3 regions of the Streptomyces sp. NPDC048278 genome follow, and region 1 is predicted to be linked to each of the others. Evidence: riboswitches for the same ligand, from Rfam matches in the RefSeq annotation. Region 1 holds a riboswitch; each other region holds the start of a gene.
The links. Region 1 has a riboswitch for cobalamin ahead of AB0D74_RS34625 (ribonucleoside-diphosphate reductase subunit alpha). Riboswitches for the same ligand answer to the same signal wherever they lie in the genome.
Positions count from the first base shown of each region.

Region 1 (3,528 bases):
AGCACGGCTACGTGACGACCTCCGACTTCGTGCGCGGCCGGTTCGGCTCCAAGGGCCTCTCGCTGGCCGTCGCCCTCACCGGCATCCTGGCGACGATGCCGTACATCGCGCTCCAGCTCGTCGGCATCCAGGCGGTGCTCGACGTGATGGGCGTGGGCGGCGGCGACAACACCAACTGGTTCGTGAAGGACCTCCCGCTGCTCATCGCCTTCGGCGTGCTGGCGGCCTACACCTACTCCTCCGGCCTGCGGGCCCCCGCCCTGATCGCGTTCGTGAAGGACGCGCTGATCTACCTCGTCATCGCGGTGGCGATCATCTACATCCCGATCAAGCTGGGCGGCTTCGACGACATCTTCGCCAAGGCGGGCGACAAGTTCACGGCGGCGGGCGCGGGCGGTCTCGTCCCGCCCGCGGCCGGCCAGTGGACGTACGCCACCCTGGCACTGGGCTCCGCGCTGGCCCTGTTCATGTACCCGCACTCGATCACCGCGACGCTCTCCTCCCGGAGCCGTGACGTGATCCGCCGCAACACCACGATCCTGCCGCTGTACTCCCTGATGCTGGGCCTGCTCGCCCTGCTGGGCTTCATGGCCATCGCGGCCGGCGTCAAGGTCACCAACGGCCAGCTGGCCATCCCCCAGCTGTTCGAGAACATGTTCCCGGACTGGTTCGCGGGCGTGGCCTTCGCGGCGATCGGCATCGGCGCCCTGGTCCCCGCGGCCATCATGTCCATCGCGGCGGCGAACCTCTTCACCCGCAACATCTACCGGGACTTCATCAAGCCGGACGCCACGCCGAAGCAGGAGGCCCAGGTCTCCAAGCTGGTCTCGCTGCTGGTGAAGGTGGGCGCGCTGGTCTTCGTGCTCACCATGGACAAGACGGTCGCCATCAACTTCCAGCTCCTCGGCGGCATCTGGATCCTGCAGACCTTCCCGGCCCTGGTCGGCGGCCTGTTCACCCGCTGGTTCCACCGCTGGGCCCTGCTGGCGGGCTGGGCGGTCGGCATGGTCTACGGCACGGCCGCCGCGTACGGCGTGGCCTCCCCGACCCAGGCGCACTTCGGCGGCTCCTCCAAGGAGATCCCCGGCCTCGGCCAGATCGGCTACATCGGCCTCACCGCCTTCGTGATGAACGTGGTGGTCACGGTGGTCCTGACCTTCGCCCTCAAGGCCCTCAAGGCCCCCGAGGGCCTCGACGAGACCAGCCCCGCCGACTACACGGCGGACGCAGACGACCCGGACGTGGAGGTGGAACTCCCGCCGGCTGTAGCGCCCCTTTAGGAGCTCGGGGACTGCGCGACCAGCCCCACACGACCCGCAGCGGGCCGCCGAATTCAGACACCACGGCGGCCCGCTGTCGTACACACTCACCCGCATGACGATCCTGATCCGCGAAGCGCGACCCGCCGAGTACGACGCCCTCGGCGGCATCACGGCCCAGGCCTACCTCCACGACGGCCTCCTCGACTTCGGCGAGAGCGACGTGTATCTCACCGAACTCAAGAACGTCGCGAAACGGGCAGCCGCGGCCACCGTCCTCGTCGCCGTGGACGGCGACACCCTCCTCGGCGGTGTCACCTTCACCCCCGGCCCCGGCCCGATGGCCGACATCGCCGCCCCCTCGCAGGCCGAGATCAGGATGCTGGCCGTCGCCGGGGCCGCCCGTGGCCGCGGGGCCGGCGAGTCCCTCGTACGGGCCTGCGTCGACCGCGCACGGGCCGTGGCGGGCTGCACGGCCGTCGTGCTGTCGACCCAGCGGACCATGCACGCCGCCCACCGGATCTACGAACGCCTGGGCTTCGTCCGCACACCCGAGCGGGACTGGCGCCCCCTGCCCGAGCTGGCGGACGTCACCCTTCTCACCTACGAGCTGACGCTCCGACACCTCCACGACACAACATCTGGGGGTGACGTGACAGCCCGGCACTAGATGTATGCTCATGCTCGCTGTCGCCGCAGGGGAATCCGGTGCGAATCCGGAACTGTCCCGCAACGGTGTACTTGTGCATGTTCGTGCACAGGAGTCAGTCCGAGGACCTGCCGACAGCACGCCCAGCCACCCGGTTCGGGCGTTCTGACGTCCGGGCCTCGTGGAGTGGGCCGGGGTCTCGACGCGTGCCCGCGCGCGCTCGTGCTGCCCGCTGCCCTCCGCCAGGCCCCGTGCCCAGCGAGGGAGAGCCCCACGTGACCATCGCGCCAGCCGACCCGGCCTCAGCGACCAGCTCTGTGGAATCCATGGCGGACGACGGTCCCGGCACCGCGTTGCTGCGGACCCTGACCGAGCTGACCGCCGACCTCCCCGACGCCGACCCCGGCCGGGTCGCCGCCGCCGCGTTGCGCGGGCGGTCCGCGCGGGCCGACGAGTCGGAGTTGCGCGAGCTGGCCACCGAGGCCGCCGCCGGGCTGATCTCGGAGGACCCCGCCTACTCGCGGCTGGCCGCACGTCTGCTCACCGTCTCCATCCGCGCCGAGGCCGCCTCGCAGGGCGTGACGTCCTTCACGGAGTCCGTGGCGGTGGGGCACCGCGAGGGTCTCATCGCGGACCGGACCGCCGAGTTCGCCCGGCTGCACGCGGCCCGCCTCGACGCGCTCGTCGACCCGGCCGCCGACGACCGCTTCGGCTACTTCGGCCTCCGTACGCTGCACAGCCGCTACCTGCTCCGGCACCCGATCACCCGCCGCGTGATCGAGACGCCCCAGCACTTCATGCTCCGGGTCGCCGCCGGTCTCGCCGAGGACGACACCGTCAGGTCGGTGGCCGAGGTCGCCGCGCTCTACGGGCTCATGAGCCGCCTCGACTACCTCCCCTCCTCCCCCACCCTCTTCAACTCCGGCACCCGGCACCCCCAGATGTCGTCCTGCTATCTCCTCGACTCCCCGAAGGACGAGCTGGACTCCCTCTACGACCGCTACCACCAGGTCGCCCGCCTCTCGAAGCACGCCGGCGGCATCGGCCTGTCGTACTCCCGCATCCGCAGCCGGGGTTCGCTGATCCGCGGCACCAACGGGCACTCCAACGGCATCGTGCCGTTCCTGAAGACGCTGGACGCCTCGGTGGCCGCGGTGAACCAGGGGGGCCGGCGCAAGGGCGCCGCCGCGGTCTACCTGGAGACCTGGCACTCCGACATCGAGGAGTTCCTGGAGCTGCGCGACAACACCGGCGAGGACGCCCGCCGCACCCACAACCTCAACCTGGCGCACTGGATCCCGGACGAGTTCATGCGCCGGGTCAACGCCGACGAGCCGTGGTCGCTGTTCTCCCCCTCCGACGTGCCGGAGCTGGTGGACCTGTGGGGCGAGGAGTTCGACGCGGCCTACCGCAAGGCCGAGGCGGCGGGGCTCGCGCACAAGACCATCCCGGCCCGTGACCTGTACGGCCGGATGATGCGCACCCTCGCGCAGACCGGCAACGGGTGGATGACCTTCAAGGACGCGGCCAACCGCACCGCGAACCAGACGGCCCTGCCCGGACACGTCGTCCACTCCTCGAACCTCTGCACGGAGATCCTGGAGGTCACGGACGACGGCG
Region 1 is NZ_JBEZLP010000025.1:153,379-156,906, reverse strand. Features, by position in the region: gene mctP (monocarboxylate uptake permease MctP) at 1-1,280, shown strand, start outside; gene AB0D74_RS34630 (GNAT family N-acetyltransferase) at 1,375-1,929, shown strand; cobalamin riboswitch at 1,927-2,059, shown strand; gene AB0D74_RS34625 (ribonucleoside-diphosphate reductase subunit alpha) at 2,184-3,528, shown strand, end outside.

Region 2 (3,528 bases), on a different contig from region 1:
GTGGCTGGACGAAGCCCTCGCCGCCCAGCGGAAGATCATGGGCTTCGGCCACCGCGTCTACAAGCACGGCGACTCCCGCGTCCCCCTCATGCAGGACGCCCTCGACCGCCTGGTCGCCCGCGCCGCCGACCCCGAGGTCACCCGCAAGGCCACCCTGCACGCGGCCCTGCGCCACGCGATGATCACCCGCAAGGGCATCCACCCCAACCTGGACTACCCGGCCGGGCTCGCCTACCACCTGATGGGCTTCGACACCCCCCTCTTCACGCCGGTCTTCGTGATGAGCCGCGTCACCGGCTGGACCGCCCACATCACCGAACAGCTCGCCCACAACGCGCTGATCCGGCCCCTCGCCTCCTACGCGGGACCGGAGCAGCGGCCGGTACCGGCGGCGCCGTAACCCTCAGGACCGGGCCACCCAGGGCCGGGTCACCAGCCGTCCTCCTTGGCCGCCTCCAGTGCCTCGAACACGGTGAGCGCGTCGCGGAGGGCGGCGACGTCGTGGGTGCGGATGTAGTCCGCCCCGCTGCGCGCGGCGTAGAGCTCGGCCGCCAGTGTGGCCGGACCGATCCCGGAGACGGTGCTCCCGGTGAGCGTCCGCAGGAACGACTTCCGGGACGGCGAGATCAGCACCGGCAGGTCGAAGCGCGCTTTGAGCTGTTCGAGCCCGGCCAGGGTCCGCAGCGACGGTTCGGGGCCGCTGCCGAGGAAGTAGCCGAGTCCCGGATCGATGACCAGCCGGTCGCGTCCCACCCCGGCCGCTTCCAGTGCGGCCAGGCGACCGGCGAAGAACTCCTCGATTCCCCGGCACACCTCCCCGGCATCGGTCCGCACCTCCGTGGCGGGCCCGTGCCGCTGGACGGAGTGCATGACGACGAGCCGGCAGCCGGTCCCGGCGAGTGCCGCGTACCGGTCCGGATCGTCGAAGCCCTGGATGTCGTTGAGGTACGCGGCGCCCCGCGCGGCGGCGAACAACTGGGTCGCGGGCCGGTACGAGTCGACCGACACCGGAACGCCCTCGGCGACCAGCTGGTCGAGCACGTCGGCCAGCCGTCCGATCTCCTCGGCCTCCGTCACCTGCTCGGCTCCCGGGTGACTCGCGGCGGGCCCGAGTTCGATGACGTCGGCCCCCTCCGAGCGCAGTCGGCGCGCGTGCGCCACTGCCGCCTCCGAGGACAGGAACCGGTTCCCGTCCGAGAACGAGTCTCTGGTGATGTTGACGATCCCGACCAGGGACGGCCGGCGGATTCCCACGGGCGCGTAGGGTGTGTGCTCAGCCATGGTGGAGTTCGAGTTTCTGGTAGATCTCCGTCGTCACCGTCGAGAAGTTCATGGTCATGAAGTGCAGCCCGGGAGCCTCTTCGGCGAGCAGACGGCGGCACATCCGGGTGGCGTGGTCGATGCCGAGCGCCCTGACGGCCTGTGGATCGTCCTGTGCGGCGAGCATGTTCTCGGCCAGCCGGGCCGGGAAGGCGGCGGTGGAGAGGGTGGGAATGCGGCGCAGTGAGCGGATGGTGGTGACCGGCATGATCTCCGGGATGACCGGTGTCTCGCATCCGGCCGCCGCCACGCGGTCGCGGAAGCGCAGGTAGTCGTCGACGTCGAAGAACATCTGGGTGATGGCGTAGTCGGCCCCGGCCCGGCACTTGTCGACGAAGTGACGGATGTCGGCGTCCCGGTGGGAGGAGCGCGGGTGCATCTCGGGGAAGGCCGCGACGCCGACGCAGAAGTTCCCGGACTCCTTGATCAGGCTGACCAGTTCGGCCGCGTAGCGCACCCCTTGCGGATGTGGGGTCCAGGGGCCGAGGGGATCACCCGGAGGGTCGCCGCGGAGGGCGAGGATGTTGCGCACGCCCTGGTCGGCGTAGTGGCCGAGGATGTTGCGCAGTTCGGCGACGCTGTGGCCGACCGCGGTGAGGTGGGCGACCGGGGTGAGCGTGGTCTCCTGGGCGATCCGCCCGGTGATGCCGACGGTCCGGCCGCGCGTCGAGCCGCCGGCACCGTAGGTCACGGAGACGAAGGTGGGCGACAGGGCCTCCAACCGACGGATCGCGGTCCAGAGGCCGGCTTCGGCCGCCGCGCTGCGTGGTGGCATGAACTCGAACGAGTAGGAGCGGCCCCCCTGTTCGAGGAGGTCGCGAATGGACGCCGCGCTGTCCGGCCGTGTGCTGGGCATACCGAGAGCCATGGGCTGATGCTTTCTCCGAGGCCAGACCGGGGGAGCGCGGCAGGCGCGTCCTCCCCGGCCGAAGGGACGTGCGGTCAGGCGGCGGACATCGCCCTGGGCCCGGTCTGCGGCAGCTCGGCCGCTTCCTCGGCTGCGGACTTGGTGGTCACGGAGATCTCCTTCGCGAGACGATTCCCTGAGATCCCGGCGACGGGACGAGAGCGCGAAGGGGTGACGGAACCGGGCGGGCGTGACCTTGCGCGGCATGGCGCGGTCGTCCGCTCGGTATGTACGCCGACCCGCCCACGAGGTCACCGGGATGTCCGCGTACGGAGTCGTCCGCACACGGGCAGCCGGCAGGTCTTCGGACTCACGGGCACGCCCTCCTCGTCGGAGGACACCTACTGGCCGTCGCTTCCCAGACCCTGTACGCCGGGTCCAGTGCGTATGACGGCGGTCGTTCCCGCTCACCGCTGCGGGGCAGTCCCGGATTCCCACCGGGTTCCCTCTTACGACGCATCCCGCCTGGCGGACGGGGCGAACCAGCTGCACCAGCCAGCGTAAGGGGACGGCGGCGAGTCTGGAGGGTTACGTCCATCATTCGGATGGAGAGCCGGCACCCGCGGGTGACCGGTGTGGATACGGCGGCGGGCGGGAGACGCCGCACACGCGTCTCCCGCCCGCCCCCTTTTCCCACCCGCGCCTGCCGGACCCTCACCCGGCAGCGCGCCCCGGGCCCCTCGGCCCGCCGTCGCCAGGGTGCTCAGTCCTGGACGTAGGTGTGGAAGCCCCGGCCGGTCTTGCGGCCCAGCAGCCCCGCCTCGACCATCCGCTGGAGCAGCGGCGGAGGTGCGTAGAGGGGTTCACGGAACTCGTCGTAGAGGGACTCGGCGATCGAGGCGACGGTGTCGAGCCCGATCAGGTCCGCCAGCTTCAGCGGGCCCATGGGGTGGGCGCAGCCCAGTTCCATGCCGGTGTCGATGTCCGCGGCGGTGGCGAAGCCGGACTCGGCCATCCGGACGGCGGACAGGAGGTAGGGGACGAGGAGGGAGTTGACGACGAAGCCCGCCCGGTCCCGGGAGCGGATGACCGTCTTGCCCAGCGTTTCGGTGGCGAAGCGCTCGATGCCGGTCGCGGTCTCGGGGGCGGTGTGCAGGGAGGTCACGACCTCCACGAGCGGCAGGACCGGTACGGGGTTGAAGAAGTGCAGGCCCACGACCCGGTCGGCGCGGCCGGTGGCCATGCCGAGCCGCATGACCGGCAGGGAGGAGGTGTTGGTGGCCAGGATCGCGTTCGGGTCCTCGACGATCTTGTCGAGGGCGGCGAAGATCTCCGTCTTCGCGTCGGCGTTCTCGACGACG
Region 2 is NZ_JBEZLP010000037.1:60,552-64,079, reverse strand. Features, by position in the region: gene AB0D74_RS41295 (bifunctional 2-methylcitrate synthase/citrate synthase) at 1-400, shown strand, start outside; gene folP (dihydropteroate synthase) at 430-1,281, opposite strand; gene metF (methylenetetrahydrofolate reductase [NAD(P)H]) at 1,274-2,188, opposite strand; cobalamin riboswitch at 2,505-2,729, opposite strand; gene AB0D74_RS41280 (3-hydroxybutyryl-CoA dehydrogenase) at 2,931-3,528, opposite strand, start outside.
Region 2: linked by a shared signal. The riboswitch ahead of metF (methylenetetrahydrofolate reductase [NAD(P)H]) and the one ahead of AB0D74_RS34625 (ribonucleoside-diphosphate reductase subunit alpha) in region 1 are both predicted to bind cobalamin.

Region 3 (3,528 bases), on a different contig from region 1:
GGCTCGGCGGGACCTGCCCGCTGTGGACGGTGTACGAGGCGTTCTCCGCGCCCGGCCGGATACTGACGCAGGTCGCCGAAATGCCCGACGGCAAGCGGTACTTCTGGATCGCGCGGACCATCACGCGCGGCGGCTTCGGGCATCACGCGCCGCGCGCCGAGTTCGCCGTCGCCCTCGGCTGCGAACTGCGCCATGCCCAGCGGCTCGTGTACGCCGAGGGCATCGCCCTGGACGACCCCCGTGCCGCGACCCCGATCGGCCTTGGCTGCCGGATCTGCGAGCGCCGCGACTGCGCGCAGCGGGCCCGGCCCCCGGCGGGCGGACGGCTCGCCGTGGACCCGGACCGGCGCGCCTATGTGCCCTACCCCGTCGAAACCCACGTCTCCTGACGTCGGCGGGACCTGACGACGACAGAGCGCCGTGGAGACGTATCCCGTACGTCTCCACGGCGCTCCGCGACTGCGCGGGTACGGCGCCCTGAGCGGTCAGGCGGCGCCGACCGGCTCCGGCTGGGTGGGCGCCGGCTTGGCCGCCGCCCGGATGGCCGGGTCGAGGAGCCGTTCGGCCATGGGGCCGAAGACCAGGCCCACGGTCGCCCAGAGGAGAGCCTGGGCAGCGATGGAGTAGAAGCGGAAGGAGAACAGGACGTCCGCCGGGAAGCCCGGGTAGACGATGGTGCCCTTGGAGTTCTTCAGGGGCAGCGGGGTCTCGGTGGCCTGGTGGCCGTACTCCGCGACGTTGGTGGACAGTTCGCCGAGCTGGGGCAGCAGGGCCATCACGATGCCGATCGCGACGACATAGGCGCCGGCGGCGAGCAGAGTGGCGTTCCAGTTGCCGAAGCGGGCCTGGAGCCGCTTGCCGAGCCAGACCGCGCCGATGAGGAAGACCACCGAGCACAGGACCATGACGAGGTAGAGGTTGCCGCGGTCCTTGATGGTCTCCGGGTGCCCGATCGAGGGCGGGTTGGCCGGGTACTTCACGAACGGCACGAGGTACATGCCGAGGAAGCCGCCCAGGGCGACCAGCAGGGCCAGGTTGCGGGGGCGCAGGTTGCCGACCCGGCCGAGGCAGACGGTGTAGGCGACGGCGAAGAGGGCGCCCATGGCGATGCCGAAGAACACCATGCCGACACCGATGCCGACGTTGGCCTGGATGGTCCGGCTGAAGATGTCCGGGCCCGCGGCCTCGGGGGCGATTCCGGCGGCCTTGTCGAGGGCCGCCTGGGCGGCGTCACGGCCGCTCTCGTAGTCGATGGCCTTGGCGATCTGGGGCTCGGCGAAGATCCGCGCGAAGACGAACGCGAGCAGCCCGGCGACTGCGCCGGCGATGACGCCGCGCAGGATGAGTCTCTTCTCCATGTTCAGCTGTCCCGTGCTCGTGTCGGTCAGTGGCAGGGGAAGCCGAGGAAGTGACGGGCGTCGTGCACGAACTCGTGGACGTGCATGTCCTTGCCGAACACCGAGTAGGCGCCCTGGTCGACACCGATGAAGTAGTAGATGGCCAGCGCGATCAGCGCGGTTCCGACCAGCCAGAGAACGGCCTTCGTGGCCGGCAGGACGACCGGGGTGGGCAGCGCGGCGGGCGCGGACATGCTGCTCATGGGTGGAGCCTCCTTCAGGGATCGTGCGTCCCTCGGTTCGGTGGAGCGCCGCGATGGCCCAGTGTCTGACTTCAGCCCCCTAGCGGAGGCTGATCACAGTGGCGCGACCGTGCCGGAGTCTCACCGGCTTCCTGAGGCCATCACTACATCCGGAGCGTACGAATACCCGAGATAAGCGGTCAATCAAGGAATGCCCAAGGGAGGGTATTCCTGTCCCCTTGCCGGCCCGCACCGGGACGGTGCGGGTGCCCCGGGCCCGATCCGATGGGTTCAGGACAACGGAGAACCGAGCGGAACCATCGGCAACCGCACCGCGTTTCCCTGGACACCGGCAGGATCGGATCACGGATCATCCAGGCGAAGAGCGGAGGAACCCAGTGGCCAGACGTCTCAACCCGCGCCGGGTCACCCTCGGCGGCGACGAGGCAGTCGCCCTCACTCCCAAGGAATACGAGCAACTCGTCGCCGCGCGGCGCCAGATCGGCGGGCAGAGCGCGCGGGTCCGCGTTCTGGCCCAGGAGGTGAAGCGGACCGAGCAGCTGCTCCAGGACCTGGAGGCGCTGGTCGAGGCGCCCGGCGGTGAGTGCCCGCACCAGGCCGGAGAGCAGTGCCCGGCGGCGGAGTTCGAGGGCGCGACGGTGGGGTTCGAGGGCGCGACGGTGGGGTTCGAGGGCGTGGCGGTGGGGTTCGAGGGCGCGACGGTGGAGCGGGACGCCGACGGCGGCTGCCTGCGCTGCTCGATCGCGGCACTGTTGCGCCGCCACCGGGGCCAGGCCGCCTGAACGGCAGGACGACGGCCCGCCCCGTCACGCCGCGGGGATCAGCGCCCCGCCGGTCAGCGGTGCCGGAACTCGGGTGGCCGCTTCTCGACGAACGCCGCCATGCCCTCCTTCTGATCGGCCGTGGCGAACACCGCGTGGAAGAGCCGCCGTTCGAAGCGGACACCTTCGGTGAGGGTGGTCTCGAAGGCCCTGGCGACCGCCTCCTTCGCCATCATCGCCACCGGCAACGACATCCCCGCCACGGTCTCGGCGACCGCGAGAGCCTCGCCGAGCAGTTCGTCGGCGGGCAGGACCCGGGAGACGAGTCCGGCGCGCTCGGCCTCGGCCGCGTCCATGGTGCGTCCGGTCAGGCACATCTCCATGGCCTTGGCCTTGCCGACCGCCCGGGTCAGCCGCTGGGAACCGCCGATCCCGGGGATCACCCCGAGTTTGATCTCGGGCTGGCCGAAGACCGCGGTGTCGGCGGCCAGTGCGATGTCACACAGCATCGCCAGCTCGCATCCGCCACCGAGCGCATACCCTGCCACCGCCGCCACGGTCGGGGTTCGCAGCTGCCCGAGCCGGTCCCAGGCCGTGAACCAGTCGGTCAGATACATGTCGAGGTAGCCCTGCGGCTGCATCTCCTTGATGTCGGCTCCGGCCGCGAACGCCTTCGCCGACCCGGTGATGACGATGCATCCGCACTCCGGGTCCCGGTCGAGGGCCTCGGTCGCGGCGACGACCTCGTTCATGACCTGGAGGTTGAGGGCGTTCAGAGCCTTGGGGCGGTCGAGGGTGAGCAGGGCGACCCGGCCCTTGCGCTCGACGCGGATGGTCTCGTACGTCTCGGTCATGCCGGTTCCCCGCTTCCGTCACGGATGGTGCGTACGATGCCGGAGAAGTCCTCTGTCGCACCGACGCGTTCGGCGTAGGCCGCGTACAACTCGGCTGCCCGTAGCCCGAGTTCAGCGTTCACGCCACCCGCGTGGACGGCGTTCGCGGCCAGTCCCAGGTCCTTCGCCATCAGGGCGGCGGCGAAGCCCGGCCGGTAGTCGCGGTTGGCGGGGCTGGCCGGAACCGGCCCGGGAACAGGGCAGTTGACGCTGAGCGCCCAGCACTGCCCGGAGGCGGTGGAAGCGACGTCGTACAGGGCCTGGTGGGACAGGC
Region 3 is NZ_JBEZLP010000037.1:68,525-72,052, forward strand. Features, by position in the region: gene AB0D74_RS41310 (short-chain fatty acyl-CoA regulator family protein) at 1-389, shown strand, start outside; gene AB0D74_RS41315 (CbtA family protein) at 486-1,358, opposite strand; gene AB0D74_RS41320 (CbtB-domain containing protein) at 1,385-1,600, opposite strand; cobalamin riboswitch at 1,639-1,774, opposite strand; gene AB0D74_RS41325 (hypothetical protein) at 1,978-2,382, shown strand; gene AB0D74_RS41330 (enoyl-CoA hydratase) at 2,436-3,215, opposite strand; gene mmsB (3-hydroxyisobutyrate dehydrogenase) at 3,212-3,528, opposite strand, start outside.
Region 3: linked by a shared signal. The riboswitch ahead of AB0D74_RS41320 (CbtB-domain containing protein) and the one ahead of AB0D74_RS34625 (ribonucleoside-diphosphate reductase subunit alpha) in region 1 are both predicted to bind cobalamin.